Regions from separate parts of the Porphyrobacter sp. ULC335 genome, predicted to be linked through region 2. Evidence: predicted binding sites of a transcription regulator. Region 2 holds the regulator's gene; the other holds the start of a gene.
The links. The regulator LexA, encoded in region 2, represses DNA repair genes until DNA is damaged. The targets are predictions, from matches to a motif close to GTTCCNCNCTTGTTCT.
Positions count from the first base shown of each region.

Region 1: a site for LexA is predicted at 3,711-3,726, ahead of recA (recombinase RecA). Genes of this name have one in related genera too.

Region 1 covers NZ_CP078091.1:2,779,535-2,787,470, forward strand. The annotation lists gene alaS (alanine--tRNA ligase) at 1-2,271, opposite strand, end outside; gene recA (recombinase RecA) at 2,561-3,628, opposite strand; gene KVF90_RS13315 (DUF4139 domain-containing protein) at 3,773-5,425, opposite strand; gene KVF90_RS13320 (DUF4139 domain-containing protein) at 5,434-6,930, opposite strand; gene KVF90_RS13325 (PAS domain-containing sensor histidine kinase) at 7,036-7,936, opposite strand, start outside.
Region 2 covers NZ_CP078091.1:2,536,522-2,544,457, forward strand. The annotation lists gene trpD (anthranilate phosphoribosyltransferase) at 1-915, shown strand, start outside; gene trpC (indole-3-glycerol phosphate synthase TrpC) at 1,003-1,797, shown strand; gene moaC (cyclic pyranopterin monophosphate synthase MoaC) at 1,801-2,274, shown strand; gene KVF90_RS12120 (molybdopterin molybdotransferase MoeA) at 2,271-3,467, shown strand; gene lexA (transcriptional repressor LexA) at 3,668-4,357, shown strand; gene KVF90_RS12130 (ComEC/Rec2 family competence protein) at 4,581-6,824, opposite strand; gene gltX (glutamate--tRNA ligase) at 6,903-7,936, shown strand, end outside.

The sequences.
Region 1 (7,936 bases), 240 kb from region 2:
CGCCTCGGCCAGTTCCTTTTCGAGCCGCTTGCGTTCATCGAGCAGCGCCGCAAGCCGCGCCGGGACTTCTTCCGGCGTCGCGCGGATCACGCTGGCAGCTGACTTCAAGGCTTCCTCGCGCGCGACCAGCCATTGCCGCGCGCCCTCGCCGGTCATCGCCTCGATGCGGCGCACGCCTGAAGACACCGCGCTCTCCGAAACGATGCGGAACACGCCGATATCGCCCGTGGCGCGGACATGGGTGCCGCCGCACAGCTCGACCGAATAGTTGCGGCCTTCCCCGCCCGCGCGGCCCATCGAAAGTACGCGGACTTCGTCGCCGTACTTCTCGCCGAACAGCGCCAGCGCACCTGCCGCGACGGCATCGTCCGGAGTCATCAACCGAGTGCTGACCGTCTCGTTGGCGCGGATTTCGGCGTTCACCTCGGCCTCAACCGCGGCGATATCGTCCGGCGTGAGCGCGACGGGGTGCGAGAAATCGAAGCGCAACCGGTCTTCTGCGACCATGCTGCCCTTCTGCGTCACGTGCCCGCCAAGGCGGCCCCGCAGCGCGGCGTGGACAAGGTGGGTGGCCGAATGGTTGGCGCGGATGCGATCGCGGCGCTCGGCATCAACCTTGAGTTCGACCGTGTCGCCAACCGCGATTGCGCCTGCCTCGATGCGCACCTGGTGGGCGTGGAGGCGGCCGAGCGGTTTGGAGGTATCAGTGACGCTGGCCTTGAAGCCGGAGAGGCTCGCCATCGTCCCCGCGTCACCGGTCTGGCCGCCGCTTTCGCCGTAGAAGGGCGTCTGGTTGGTAAGGATCACGACCTCGTCACCCGAGGCGGCGTTGGCCACTTCAGCCCCGCCCTTGACGATGGCGACCACCCGGCCCTCGCCACTGGTTGAGGCATAGCCGGTGAACTCGCTCGCGCCTTCGCGTTCGGCGATGTCGAACCAGACTTCGCCCGAGGCAGCTTCGCCGCTGCCCTTCCAGGCGGCGCGGGCTGCGGCCTTCTGGCGCGCCATTGCGGCGTCGAAACCGGCCTTGTCGACCCCGATCCCTCGGGCGCGCAACGCGTCTTCGGTAAGGTCGTAGGGGAAGCCGTAAGTGTCGTAGAGGCGGAAGGCGATCTCGCCATCAAGCTCACCGCCGCTGGTCAGGTCACCAGTGGTTTCATCGAGCAGTTTCAGACCCTTGTCGAGCGTGCGGCGGAACTGGGTTTCCTCACGTTCGAGCACTTCCTGGATGAGCGCCTGCCCGCGGGTCAGCTCGGGATAGGCCTGGCCCATCTCGCCAACGAGCGCCGGAACGAGACGGTGCATCAGCGGCTCCGACGCGCCGAGGAGGTGCGCATGGCGCATGGCGCGGCGCATGATCCGGCGCAGCACATAGCCGCGGCCTTCGTTGGAAGGGAGTACGCCGTCGGCCATCAGGAAGCTGGTGGAGCGCAGGTGATCGGCAATCACGCGGTGCGAGGCGGCAGTCTCGCCTGTCGCGGCGACGCCGGTGAGCGACTCAGATGCCGAAATCAGCGCCTTGAAGGTGTCGGTATCATAGTTGTCGTGCACGCCTTGCAGGACGGCAGCGACACGCTCGATGCCCATGCCGGTGTCGATCGACGGCTTGGGCAGATCGCGGCGGGTGCCATCAACCTGCTGTTCGTATTGCATAAATACGAGGTTCCAGATCTCGACGAAGCGATCGCCGTCCTCGTCCGGGCTTCCCGGAGGGCCACCGAAGATGTGCTCGCCGTGATCGTAGAAGATTTCGGAACACGGCCCGCAAGGCCCCGTGTCGCCCATCGACCAGAAGTTGTCCGAGGTGGGGATGCGAATAATGCGGTGGTCGGGAAGGCCCGCAATCTTGCGCCACAGATCGGCTGCTTCGTCGTCCGTATGATATACGGTGACGGTGAGCTTGTCCTTGGGAAGGCCCCATTCGCCGGTCAGCAGGGTCCAGGCGTGGGTGATCGCCTCTTCCTTGAAGTAATCGCCGAAGGAAAAATTCCCAAGCATTTCAAAGAATGTATGGTGCCGGGCGGTGTATCCGACATTGTCGAGATCATTATGCTTGCCGCCGGCGCGGACGCATTTCTGCGAGGATGCGGCACGGGGGCTGGCCGGGGTTTCGAGCCCGGTGAAGACGTTCTTGAACGGCACCATCCCGGCGTTGACGAACATCAACGTCGGATCGTTGTAGGGCACGAGCGGCGCGCTCGGCGTGGCGGCGTGGCCATTCCTACTGAAATAGTCGAGGAAGGAGCGGCGGATTTCGTTCGTCGAGGTCATGGCGGTGCAGTTAGGCAAAGCGCGGGGATTTCGCAATGGAGCGCGCAAAATCCCGGGGTCTGGAGGGGGTCTAACCGGGGTCTAACGGGGGTCAAGACGGGGTCTAAGGGGGGTCTGGAGGCACCCTCGACGCTGCTAAACCAGTGCTGCGCACCCAACAGCCGCGCCGGGCAAGCGAAAAGCCGGCCTGCGCTCTGGGGAGGAGCACAAGCCGGCGTTCCGGGTTTTCGGGCGCGGTGGGACAGCCGGGGAGCGGGACACTCCTGCCGGGCAAGCGCCCGCTTGGGGATCAGTCGTCCGAGTCCGCGTCCGGCCCGGCCATCATTTCCCCGGCAACCTGATCGGTGCGGCTGCGGATCGCAGCTTCCAACCGGTCGCAAACTTCAGGATGTTCCTTGAGATAGGTCTTGGCGTTTTCGCGGCCCTGACCGATGCGGATCGAATCGTAGGAGAACCAGCTCCCCGACTTCTCGACGAGGCCGGCCTTCACACCCAGATCGATGATCTCGCCGATCTTGGAGATGCCTTCGCCATACATGATGTCGAATTCGACCTGCTTGAACGGCGGGGCGACCTTGTTCTTCACCACCTTCACGCGGGTTGCGTTGCCGGTAATCTCGTCACGGTCCTTGATCTGTCCGGTGCGGCGGATGTCGAGACGGACCGAGGCATAGAACTTGAGCGCGTTGCCGCCGGTGGTGGTTTCGGGGTTACCGTACATCACACCGATCTTCATGCGCAGCTGGTTGATGAAGATCACCATGCAGCGCGAGCGGCTGATCGAGCCGGTCAGCTTGCGCAAGCTCTGGCTCATCAGGCGGGCCTGAAGGCCGACGTGCGAATCGCCCATCTCGCCTTCGATTTCCGCGCGCGGCACCAGCGCTGCGACCGAATCGACCACCAGCACGTCAATCGCGTTGGAACGCACCAGCGTATCGACGATTTCCAGCGCCTGTTCGCCGGTATCGGGCTGCGAGACGATCAATTCGTCAATGTCGACGCCCAGCTTCTTGGCATAGACCGGATCAAGCGCGTGTTCCGCGTCGACGAAGGCAGCAGTGCCGCCCATCTTTTGCGCTTCGGCAATAACATGCAGCGCCAGCGTGGTCTTGCCCGAGCTTTCCGGCCCGTAGACTTCGATCACCCGGCCGCGCGGCAGGCCGCCGATGCCCAGAGCAATATCCAGACCCAGCGAACCGGTCGAAATGGATTCGACCTGCATCGTTTCCTTCGAGCCCAGCTTCATTGCCGAACCCTTGCCGAATGCACGATCAATCTGTGCGAGCGCGGCTTCGAGAGCCTTTTGACGGTCCACGGCTTTTTTGTCCTCTTCCACCAATTTCAATTGGGTAGCCATCGCACGCGCTCCTTCGGTTGCCTAGGGGCGAAGATCAGTTTTCCGCCGCCCGGTGGAGCCTATGTATCGCGTTTGTTCTCATGGAACAAGTAGGGAACGAAATTTTTTTCACCGGGCCAGATCGGCCCATGCCTACGCCCGCGCCTAATCGCTTACCGCTTGGCGCAGCTTCCAGTCGACTGTGCGCGTTGCGTTGGCGGGGATCGTCACCTCGACCGTCTGGTAGCCGTTCTTCACCACCACCTGCTGCTGCGGGAAGCGGAAGTCGAACTGCCCTGCCCAGCCGATTTGCAGCCTAAGCTGCACGGGATGCGGGTTCGCATTCGTCAGCGTGGTGCGCATTCCCGTCCATTTGCGCTTGCGTACTTCGGTGACAGCTTTGGTCGTCCGGGTGCAGGTGGAGAACACCTGCGCGCTCGGTGCAAGATCCAGTTCCACATCCTGGCCGCGCGCATAATCGCGCAGGGAGGTTTTACCGGCCACTTGCGGCCCACGCGCAGTCGGCTCGTACAGCGTCATCGCCCCTTGCGGCAGAGCAATGCCAAGGCCCTTCTTGTCCTCGTTCTTGGTCACCAGCAGCATATCGGCGGCGGTTGGCGGGGTACCACCCGGATCGGCGCGGTCATAGGGCAGGCACGTCGCCACATAGATCATCCGTGCCTTGACCGCGTCCTTGTTGAGGAAGGCGACCTGCTTCATTCCCTTGGCGGAAACATCGACGCGGCCGGGCACACGGAACAGCTTGAGATCGCCGAGATTCTCCTCGCTGGCGGTGACGACGGCGGCCTCCATTGCCATGTCCGCCATCCGCATGCGAGAGGCGGTGACCGTGATCGGTGACGGCGCATACATCATCGTGGGCGCTGGCAAGGGTGACGGCGGCGGAGGCGGAGGCGCATAGAATTCGACCGGCGATCCCTCCGCTGTGCTGCCAAGCGGATAGCAGGTCAGCCGCAGCGGCTCTGCCACCGGAGGGTCGGCGAGTTGCCGGTAGTCGCTCTCGATATTCAGCTTGCCGGCAATGATCTGGAGCCGGGCATTATCGAAGCTCTGCCCGTTGTCGTTGACCAGCGTGAGCCAGCTCAAGAGGCTCATGGCGAATTCGTCGCCTGCGCCGGTGCTCCCGCTGCCATCGGGCATGGTGCCGACATAATTGGCCTGCCAGTCGAAGCCCCAGGACAGGTATGTGAGTGTCACATCATAGGTGCCGCCCTCATCCGACCGGGTATCGACCGAGAACACCGGGCTTGCCGAAAGGCCTGCGGGGATGCGGTCGAAGGTCAGCTTTTCGGGCAGGCCGGCACAGCGCACCGCCTCGAACCCCTGTCCGGTTTGCAGCACCAGCCCGCCATCCGCACGGGTGCGCACCACGGCTTGCTCGCTTCTGGCCTCGCCTGTCGCGGGGTTGGTGCGGGTGATCGTCACGCGGTTGCCGAGCGTGCCGTTGACCAGCGCCGCGGGTGAGAGCAGCTCGGCGTTGCGGTTCTTCTCGATGGTGCCGCCGGGGAGCCCCGTCACGATCGCCGAAATGCCGATCATGCCTTCCGCCACGCCTTCGAAACGGATCGTGGATTCGCCCTTGGGCAACGTCACCCGGCGGGTCTCGCTGATCATCGCGAAACCCTGCGGATAGTTGCGGTTGAGCTTTTGGTCCTCGCCGCGATCCGGATCGCGGTAGATCGTCACGGCGAGGTCGGACGGCGCTTCGGCGTCGACCACCTCGCGCCCCGAGGTCTGGGCAGCCAGCGGCGCAGCGATCACCGCCGCGCAGGTCAGCCAGATTGCGGCGTTCCGCATCACCCGCCTCAGTAGCGGGTTTCGTAGGTCACGCGGATAACCCGCTCGCCCTCGGCAGGGACGGGAACGGTGTAGCGCCGCCGGTCAGCGTTCAATTGTTCGCCCTTGATGTCCTCGAAAGTGACGCGGGTATCATCCCCCCACCAGCTGCGGCTGAGGCCGACCTGGGTGAGGTCCACCGCCACAGCTTCCGCTTTGGCATTGGTGAGGGTGTAGCGCATGGTCGTGCGGTAGAAGGTCTTGGGCCGTTCAACCTCGACCGTGCTGACCGGCTTGCCGTCCTGATAGACGCGGTAACGCGCGCTTTTTTCCCATTCCGAGGCGGTGATTTCCTCGCGCTTCTCGATCTCGGCCTTCACGGTGATGTCGAAGGCGTCGCCGGTCACCAGCGAAAGGTCGCTGCCCATCGGGGTGTGGCCGATCTGGTTTTCACCGATGAACTGCGGGGTGCCTTCGCGGTCGCGCTGGTAGAAGCGCACCGTGCCTGCCGGCAGCGCGTCACCCAAGCCCTGATCGCGCGAGGTCGAAAAGGCGATACGGCTTTCCACGTTGCGCGGGTTCTGGTCATTTTGCTCGAAGCCGACCGTGATCGCATAGATCTTGCGCGCGGGGACGGACTGCACGTCGAGGAAGCTCACCTGCTTGGTCTGCGCATTGGCGACCGTGGTGCGCCCGCTGATCGGGTAGAGGTAGAAATCGCCGAGCTGCTCGCGGTCCGCTGCCTCGGTCCCTGCGCGGGTCATGCCGCGCTGGCTGTAACCGCCGCGCCCGCCGCCATTATTGGGATCGCCCGCGACCAGCACGGTATCGGCGCGGTGGAAGGTGGTGCCGGTGTTGTTGGTGAGCGTCACCCAGCCCTGCATGTCGATGGTGCCCGCGCTCTCGTTATACAGCGCGACATAGTCCGCGCTCCACCCCAGCCCGCCGGTGAGATAGCGCAAGCTGACCGGGCGCGTGCCGCCGCGGCTGCTGTCGAGATTGACCGACAGCGTGGGCCGCGCGCGAAGGTTCGGCGGCACGCGGTCGAAGATCACGCGCACCGGCAGGCCATCGTCACGCAGCACCTCGATCCGGTCGCCGATCTGGATCACCACGCCGCCTGCGGTGGAGAGCACCTTGGCGCGCTCGCGCGTTTCGGTGCCGGTCGCGAGGTTGGTGCGCAGCAAGGTGACGGTCTGGCCGATGGCCTTCTCCATCAGCTTGGTGGGGGTGAGCAGATCGTAATCGAAGTTCTGTTCGATGATCGTGGTGTTGGCTGCGGCAAAGCTCAGCGTCTCGGCCTGGATGCGGGCCGAAACGTCGGGGAATTCGACCCGGCTCTGCCCCTGCGCGATGGCAAGCTGGCGCACATCCTGCACCAGCGCGAGATCATTATTGTAGATGGTGAGCGCGACATCACCCTGCGCCGTCGCATCGGGATCGGGGACGCCCTGGGCAAGCGCGCCTGCTGCCAGCAGTGCCGCAGCAGAAACGCCGACGCCTGCGATAATGGCCCGGTAGATCATGCAAGTCCCCTTCAATCGTGTCTGGCACGCGATGAACGACCTTGCGGCTTTCTCCAAGGTGAATGGAGTGCTTATGCCGGTGAAAATGCGACTTCCGCCGCGCGCCTATGCGCCAGCCTCGGCCTCCGCGCGCGCCTGTTGCAGCACCGCGCCGACCTTGTCGCCGATCGATGCGACGCTGAAGGGTTTGGCGATGAAGTGCATGTCGGGGATGTCGATATCGCGGCGCAGCTGTTCCTCGGCATAGCCTGACATGAAAAGCACCGGCATCTTGGGAAGCTGTGCGCGGATGGCGCGGACCATGGCGGGTCCGTCCATCCCGGGCATCACCACATCGCTCACCACGACATCGAACGTCCCGCCCTCGGTGATGGCGGCAAGGCCTTCCTCACCATTGGCGCAGGCGGTGACTTCGTAACCCGCACGGGTCAGCGCCCGTTCGGCTACGGCGCGCACCATGTCCTCGTCCTCGACTAGCAGCACCTTGCCACCTGCCGACCAGTCGGAAGAAACCAGCGGCGCAGCCGCGCGCTTCTTGGGCATCTCGCCGCGGTGGACGGGGAAATAGACCGTGAAACGCGCACCGACGGGGTGGCCGGTCTTGTCCGCGATATTGTCGGCGAAGATGAACCCGCCCGATTGCTTGACGATCCCGTAGGCCGTCGACAGGCCGAGGCCGGTGCCCTTGCCCTGTTCCTTGGTGGTGAAGAACGGCTCGAACAGCTTGGGCAGCACGTGCGGCGGAATGCCGCCGCCGGTGTCCTGCACGATCAGCACGGTATAGTCCGCCGCGGGCAGCACCTCGGAGCCGAGCTGGATCACCTGCTTGGCATGCAACGTCCGGGTGAACAGCGAAATCCGCCCCGTGCCATTCCCGCGCGACTGGATCGCATCGCGCGCGTTGACGGCGAGGTTCATGATGACCTGCTCCATCTGCTGCGGATCGGCGCGCACCGGGCCAAGGTTGCGGTCATGCTGGACGTAGTAGGTGATCTTCTCGCCCAGC
Region 2 (7,936 bases):
GCGCCATCGGAAGATGAAATTGCGGACTTCCTCGTGGCGCTATCAGCACGCGGCGAGACCTCGGACGAAATCGCCGGGGCCGCACGGGCGCTCAGGGCACGGCTGATCCCGATTGACGCCCCGGAAGGCGCGATCGACGTCTGCGGCACGGGGGGCGACGGGCACCACACCCTCAACGTCTCGACCGCGGTCAGCCTCGTGGTTGCAGCCTCCGGCGTACCGGTCGCCAAGCACGGCAACCGCGCAGCATCATCCAAAGCGGGCGCGGCAGACACGCTGGAGGCATTGGGCCTCGACATGGACGCAGCGGGCCGCACGGCGGAAAAGACGCTGGCGGAGATCGGCATTTGCTTCCTCTTCGCCAAGAACCACCACCCCGCGATGGCGCGCATCCAGCCCATCCGGGTGCGGATCGGCCAGCGCACGATCTTCAACCTGATGGGCCCGCTGTCGAACCCGGCCAAGGTCACCAGCCAACTGATCGGCATCGCCCGGCCCGCCTATGTACCGATCTATGCCGGTGCGATGGCCCGGCTCGGCACGGGCAAGTCGCTGATTGTCTCGGGCGATGAAGGGCTCGACGAGTTGAGCCTCGCAGGCGGGAACGAGGTGGCGGTCGTCACCGGCAACGCCTTCACGATGGAGCGCCTAGACGCGAGCGCAGCAGGCCTGCCCCATGCGCCGATCGAAGCGATCCGGGGCGATGATGCCAAGCATAACGCCGCCGCCCTGAAAGCGCTGCTGATGGGCACACCCGGCCCCTACCGCGATGCCGTGTTGTTCAACGCGGCCGGCGCGCTGACGGTCGCGGGGCGCGGTAGCGACTGGCGCGAACGCGCAGCGATGGCGGCCGAGGCACTGGACAGCGGGGCTGCGCTGGCGTTGCTCGAAAAGTGGATCGCTTTGGCGAAGTAACCCCTCCCCGTCCGTGTCGAGTGCAGTCGAGATACCCTGCAATGGCCTCTCGACTTCGCTCGAGGCGAACGGCAAAGGCATGAGACAATGAACAAGCTCGAAGAAATCTGCGCCACCAAGCGCGATGAAGTCGCCGCCCGCAAGCTCGCGGTCAGCGTCGCGCAGCTGGCGGAAGCCGCCCGCCTGCAATCGGCCCCGCGCGGGTTCGAAGCGGCCCTGCGCGCCCGCGCCGCCAGCGGCTATGCGCTGATCGCCGAGATCAAGAAGGCGAGCCCCTCCAAAGGCCTGATCCGCGCCGACTTCCGCCCCGCAGAACATGCCGCCGCCTACGAAGCGGGCGGCGCTGCCTGCCTCTCGGTGCTGACCGATGCGCCCTATTTCCAGGGCCATGAGGATTACCTCGTCGAGGCGCGGACCGCCTGCGCGCTGCCGGTGCTGCGCAAGGACTTCATGGTCGATCCGTGGCAGTGCCTCGAAGCGCGCGCCCTCGGGGCCGACGCGATCCTGATCATCGTCGCCGCGCTGGAGGACAGCGCGATGGCCGAGATCGAAGCCGCCGCGCGCGAGCATGACATGGACGTTCTCGTCGAAGTCCATGACGAGGCCGAGATGGAGCGTGCCGCGCGCGTCCTCAAATCGCGTCTCATCGGGGTCAACAACCGCGATCTGAAGACCTTCACCACCAGTCTCGCCACCACGGAACGCCTCGCCCCGCTTGCGCCCGAAGGCACGCTGCTGGTTGGCGAGAGCGGGATCAACACCCATGCCGATATCCAGCTGCTCGAAGCGGCCGGCGTGCGCACCTTCCTCGTCGGCGAAAGCCTGATGCGCGCTGACGATATTGCGAGTGCCACGCGAGCCCTGCTGGGCTCAGAAGCGTAGAGCATGACCAAACTCACCCACCTTGATAGCGACGGCACCGCGCATATGGTCGACGTCGGCGGCAAGCCCGCCACCGCCCGCCGCGCGGTGGCATCGGGGCGGATCGCCATGTCGGCAGAGGCGCTGGAAGCCATCCGCGCTGGCAATGCGCCCAAGGGCGACGTGCTCGGCACCGCGCGGATCGCCGGGATCATGGCGGCCAAGCGCACGGGCGAGTTGATCCCGCTATGCCATCCACTCGCACTCGACGCGGTGAATATCGACTTCGCTTACGAAGCAGACGCCATCCGCGCCACCGCCACCGCCTCGCTCACCGGCAAGACGGGCGTGGAAATGGAAGCGATGACAGCGGTTTCGGTCGCACTCCTTACAATCTATGACATGGCTAAAGCCATCGACAAGGGCATGGTGATCGGCGAAGTCCGCCTGATCGCCAAAAGCGGCGGCAAGTCCGGCGACTGGAAAGCGCCCGCTTGAACGCGCCGCTCGGCCTGGAGGAAGCTCAAGCCCGCCTGTTGGCGCTCGCTCCGCAGCCCCCTTCCTGTGTGCTTGGCCTCTCGACGTTTGCCGAACGGCGTTTCTTGGCCAAGGACGTTACCGCCCTTCGCACCCAACCCGCCGCCGATCTGTCCGCAATGGACGGTTATGCGATAACGTCAGGCGCCGGTCCTTGGCAGCGTGTGGGCGAAAGCCGTGCGGGCGCGCCCTACCCCGCCGAACTCGCCGCAGGCCAATGCGTGCGAATTTCGACGGGCGCGATCGTTCCAGAGGGTGCGGTCAGCGTGCTGCTTCAGGAAGATGCCCGCGTCGAAGACAACCTCGTGACTGCGACCGAACTTCCGCCGCCGGGCAAGCACATTCGCAAGGCCGGCTTCGATTTCCGCGATGGCGACACGGTGCTGACAAAAGGCACCGCCTACTCGCCTGCAGTGCTAGCGCTCGCGGCCTCGGCCGGACACGGGGTGCTGTCGTGGCGCTTGCCCCCCGGGGTCGCCGTACTCGACAGCGGCGATGAATTGGTCGCGCCCGGCAAGCCCTGCGGCCCGCACCAGACCCCGGCGAGCAACGGTGTGATGCTGGCCGCGATGCTCTCCCCCTATGTCGGCTTCGTCGACCCCTTAGGCCCGGTGGCCGATGATCGCGCCGCGCTCGCCGCCGCCCTCAAGCGCGCCGAGGACAGCCACATCCTCATCACCTCCGGCGGGGCATCGGTGGGCGATCATGATCTCATCCAGCAGGCGCTCAAGGACTGGGGTGCGAAAATCGACTTCTGGCGGGTAGCGATCAAGCCGGGCAAGCCGCTGATGGTCGCGACGCGGGAGGATGCGTTGGGCAGGCAGGTGATCCTTGGCCTACCCGGCAATCCGGTGTCGAGCTTCGTCACCGCCTTCCTGTTTGCCCTGCCGCTGGTGCGCGCCAGCATGGGCGATCCTGACCCGCTCCCGCGCGCGGTCACGATGCTGGCGGGCGAAGACCTGCCCGCCATCGGCCCACGCCGCGAATTCCTGCGCGCAATGAGCGATGGAGAAAGCGTGCGACTGGCCGGATCGCAGGATTCCTCGGCGCTCTCCGCCCTTGCCGCCGCCGATTGCCTGATCGACCGGCCCGCCCACGCCCCGCCAGTCGCGGCGGGCGAGCCGGTGCGGGTGTTCCGCCTCCAAAATGGCTGAATTGCGAGGGTTTGGCGCGCGGCGCGCTTGACACCCTTTCGCGGGTTGCCTAATTGTTCCTTGTTCGTTCACCTTAATGGCGGAACGGGCGTGCATGCAAAGCACCTTGCCCTCATCCGGGCGGGTGCCTCTTGGAGCACATCTGGGACTGGCGCCGGGCCGATGGGCCGGGCGTGAATGCGACCAAGGGAGATTTATCCATGCTGACGGCCAAGCAGCACGAGTTGATCCGTTTCATCCAGCAAAGGCTGGAAGAAACCGGCATCTCGCCGAGTTTCGAGGAAATGAAGGAAGCGCTCGACCTCAAGAGCAAGTCGGGCGTGCACCGGCTGATTTCCGCGCTGGAAGAACGCGGGTTCCTGCGCCGCCTGCCCAACCGCGCGCGCGCGCTTGAAGTGATCCGCCAGCCCGGCGACACGACCCCTGCGCGCAGCAATGCTGCGGGCGGCAATGTGGTGCCGATGGTTCCGCCTGCTCCGCGTGTGGCCGAATCCGTTGCCGCGAATGATGTGATCGAACTGCCCTTGCACGGGCGGATCGCGGCGGGTGCGCCGATCGAGGCGCTGGAAGGCCAGTCGACCCTGCCGGTTCCGGCCGCGTTGCTCGGCCCGGGCGAGCATTATGCGCTCGAAGTGTCGGGCGACTCGATGGTCGAAGCGGGTATCTTCGATGGCGATTTCGCGCTGGTGCGGCGGACCAACACCGCGCGCGATGGCGAGATCGTGGTCGCGCTGGTGCGCGGCGAGGAAGCGACGCTGAAGTATCTGCGCAAGGAAGGCGGCCAGATCCGGCTCGATCCGGCCAACGCGGCCTATGATCCGCAGTTCTATCGCCCCGACGAGGTCGAGGTGCAGGGCAAGCTGGCTGGCCTGCTGCGCCGCTATCACTGAGGCAATCGGGGCCGGAGGGCGTAGCGCGCGGGGGCGGTAATGCTCGCTTTGGCGTGAAACATCGCTCTCCGGCCTGATTGCTGTTCTATTTCAGACTGTTGGCTTAATGCTGGTGCCGATCCAGCCCCGATTTCAGGGGTTCCAGACCCCGGTTAGACCCCCTTCAGACCCCTTCTAGCCCGGCTTAGACCCCCCTAAGCGCCGGTTTGGCCCGATGGGTGTGTCACTCCTTCACACCGCACCACCAGCCATGCGAGCCCTGACCCTCGGCAACGGTGGTAATCCGCTCGCTGGCAAGATTGATCGACAAGCCTCCGGACCGTTCGAGGAAGCGTCGGTCGGCCTTGAGCCAGCGCGGGCGGCAGGAACGGGGAAGAAACCGCTCCGAAACAACGATGTCGGCGTCGGCACAGGCGGCGGCCAGGGAGCGCTCCTCGACCTGGTCACGCCCACGGCCCAGCAGCAGCACCCAGTCCCGCCCGCCCCGCTGGAGGGTGAGGGTGCAAAAGGCCGAAGAACACCGCGCCCCCTTCCATTCGGCGAGCGGCACCGGCTCTGCCGCAACGCCCGCAAGCTCCATCAAATTGTCGCGGGTGTAGGACGAACGCCCGTCACGCAGGGACAAAAGCCGCGGATTTCCGTCAGGCCCCGTCATCGTGATGCCGACCTGTTGCCCGTCGCCCGCCACCAGCAGATCAGGCACCGGTGTCGCCGCCGCCAGCAGGCCCGCCACCGCCACCGGGAGAAATCCGGCAAGCCGCACCCGCCCCTTCCACAGCGCCAGCCACAAGCCACCGCACGCGAACAGAGCGACTGCCAAGGTGCTGATTTGCGGCATCATTCGCACCGCCCCCGCCTGCCTGGCCGTGACATGCGCGATCCATAACAGCAGCGCCAGCGACTGTTCTACCAGCCACCAGAACGGCGCCCCCGCTCCCACAAGATCGGCCACCAGCGCCAGCGCGATCATCGGCATCGCAACAAACGTCACCAACGGGATCGCCACCACATTGGCGAAGGCGCCATACATCCCCGCACGGTGGAAGTGGAACAGCACGATCGGCATCAGCGCCAGTTCGATCACCACACCTGTCGCAAACAGCATGACCACCCGCCGCCCGGTGCGAGCCCACCACGGCTCCTCGCGCGGGGCGAGGAAGGCTTGCACCGGCGCGCTGTTGGCGAGAGCGATGATCGCCAGCACGGCGGCGAAACTCATCTGGAAGCTCGGGCCGACCGCGCTTTCGGGCCAGAGCAACAGCACGAAGCCCGCCGCCACCGCCACCATCCTGAGCGAGAGCGCATCGCGCCCCAAGGCCAGCGCGCCGAGCACCAGTAGGGCGGCAACACAGCTGCGGATCGTCGGAACCTCGGCGCCAGTCAGCAGCGTATAGCCCACTCCCGCCAGCGCCCCCGCCCCCGCAGCGACCACCGGCAAACGCACCCGCAACGCCAGAGCAGGCCACAGCGCCAGCAAGCGCAGCACGGCGAAATAGGCCGCAGCGATCACCGCGCTGACGTGCAAGCCGCTGATCGAGAGAAGGTGTGTCAGCCCCGAATCCCGCATCGCCGCCTCGTCGCTCTCGGCAATCCCTCCGCGATCCCCGCTGGCAAAAGCCGCAGCGATTGCTCCCGGAGAGCCCTCGACCTGTGACCGGACATGCTCGGCCAGCGAGCGTTGCAAACTGGCGAGACCGCGGCTTTCCGGCGCGGGGCTGGCCACCGTCAGCGTGCCGACCATCGTGCCGGTCGCGGCAAGCCCCTGAAACCACGCCGCGCGCGCGAAGTCGTAACTACCGGGCAACATCGGGCTGGCTGGCGGCATCAAGCGTGCCCGCAGCCGCACGATGGTACCCTCTGCAAGGCCTGCAGGCACTCCGCCCTCGCCCAGCGCTGCCGTGGGAACATTGACCCTGACCTTGCGCGCCGTGCCAGTCTCTGCGTCACGTACCGCCAGCGTCAGCCTTATCCGCTCGTCGGCGGGCTGGTCCTCGCGTTCGAGCACCCGCCCTTCGAGCAGCGTCACCGCCGGACGTGCGATTGGCTCGGCTCCAACGATCGCAGAGCGCGCCCAGACCACGCCCACCCCCAGCGCGAACACCAATCCGCAGGCGACGACGGCAAGCCGCAGATTGGCGCGCCGCTCGTCCGCCGCGCTGCCGGGCGGCCAAACCGCCAGCGCCCCCAGCGCCGCACCTACCCCGCCAACGATGGCTGCGCACCATTGCCACAGTTCGGGGAGCGCGAACCACGCCGTGATCCCGAGGGCGAACACAACCGCCAGCCACGGTGCGCGGTCGAAACCGGCCTCTCCCAGAAAGCGCTCCGCAGCGTCGAGCCAGCGCCCGCCACCGCCTGCGGTGCTGGACAAGACTCGCGGGGTTTGCCAAGGGCGCGGCGGCGGGTCTCCGGCGGCTTCGTGGCCGCCCGGATCCTCCCCCATCGGAATGATCGGTACATCGCGCATCGGCTTGCCCCCGGACCGGCTCGTCCCCAACGCAAGCCGCGAACCAAGCCGCTCAAAGTGAACAGGAAGTCAAAGCTCATGGCAAGCGAAAGCAGCAGCACAGCCGCAGCGCCGACCGCAGAAGTGGTGACCCGCTTCGCCCCCTCGCCGACCGGCTTTCTGCATATCGGCGGCGCGCGCACCGCGCTGTTCAACTGGCTCTACGCCCGCCACCACGGGGGGCGCACCCTGCTGCGCATCGAGGATACCGACCGCAAGCGCTCCACGCAGGAGGCGATTGACGCGATTATCGAAGGCCTCGACTGGATGGGGCTCGATTATGACGCGCCCCCGCTGTTCCAGTCCGACCGCGCAGAGCGCCATGCCGAAGTGGCGTTGCAGCTGCTGAAGGCGGGACAGGCCTACAAGTGCTTTGCCACCACCGAAGAACTCGAAGCCATGCGCGAGGAGCAGCGCGCCAACAAAAAGCCGCTGCGTTACGACGGGCGCTGGCGCGACCGCGATCCCGCCGAAGCGCCCGAGGGCGCGCCCTTCACCATCCGCCTCAAGACGCCGGAAACGGGCGAAACCACCATCCATGACCAGGTCCAGGGCGCGGTGACGGTGAAGAACGAGGAACTGGACGATTACATCATCCTGCGGGCGGACGGCACGCCGACCTATATGCTCGCGGTGGTGGTGGACGATCACGACATGGGCGTGACCCACGTGATCCGCGGCGACGACCACCTCAACAACGCCTTCCGCCAGCTGCCGATCATCCGCGCGATGAACGCTATCGAAGGCAACTGGCCGGATCCGGTCTATGCCCACATCCCGCTGATCCACGGATCGGACGGGGCGAAGCTGTCCAAGCGCCACGGCGCGCTGGGCGTAGAGGCCTACCGCGACGAATTCGGCATCCTGCCCGAAGCGCTGTTCAATTACCTGCTGCGTCTGGGCTGGGGCCACGGCGACCGCGAGGAAATCACCCGCGCCGAAGCGGTCGAACTGTTCGATCTTGCGGGAGTCGGCAAAAGCCCCTCGCGCTTCGACATGAAGAAGCTCGAAAACCTGAACGGACATTATCTGCGCGAGGCCGATGATGCGCGCCTTGCCGCGCTGATCGCCGC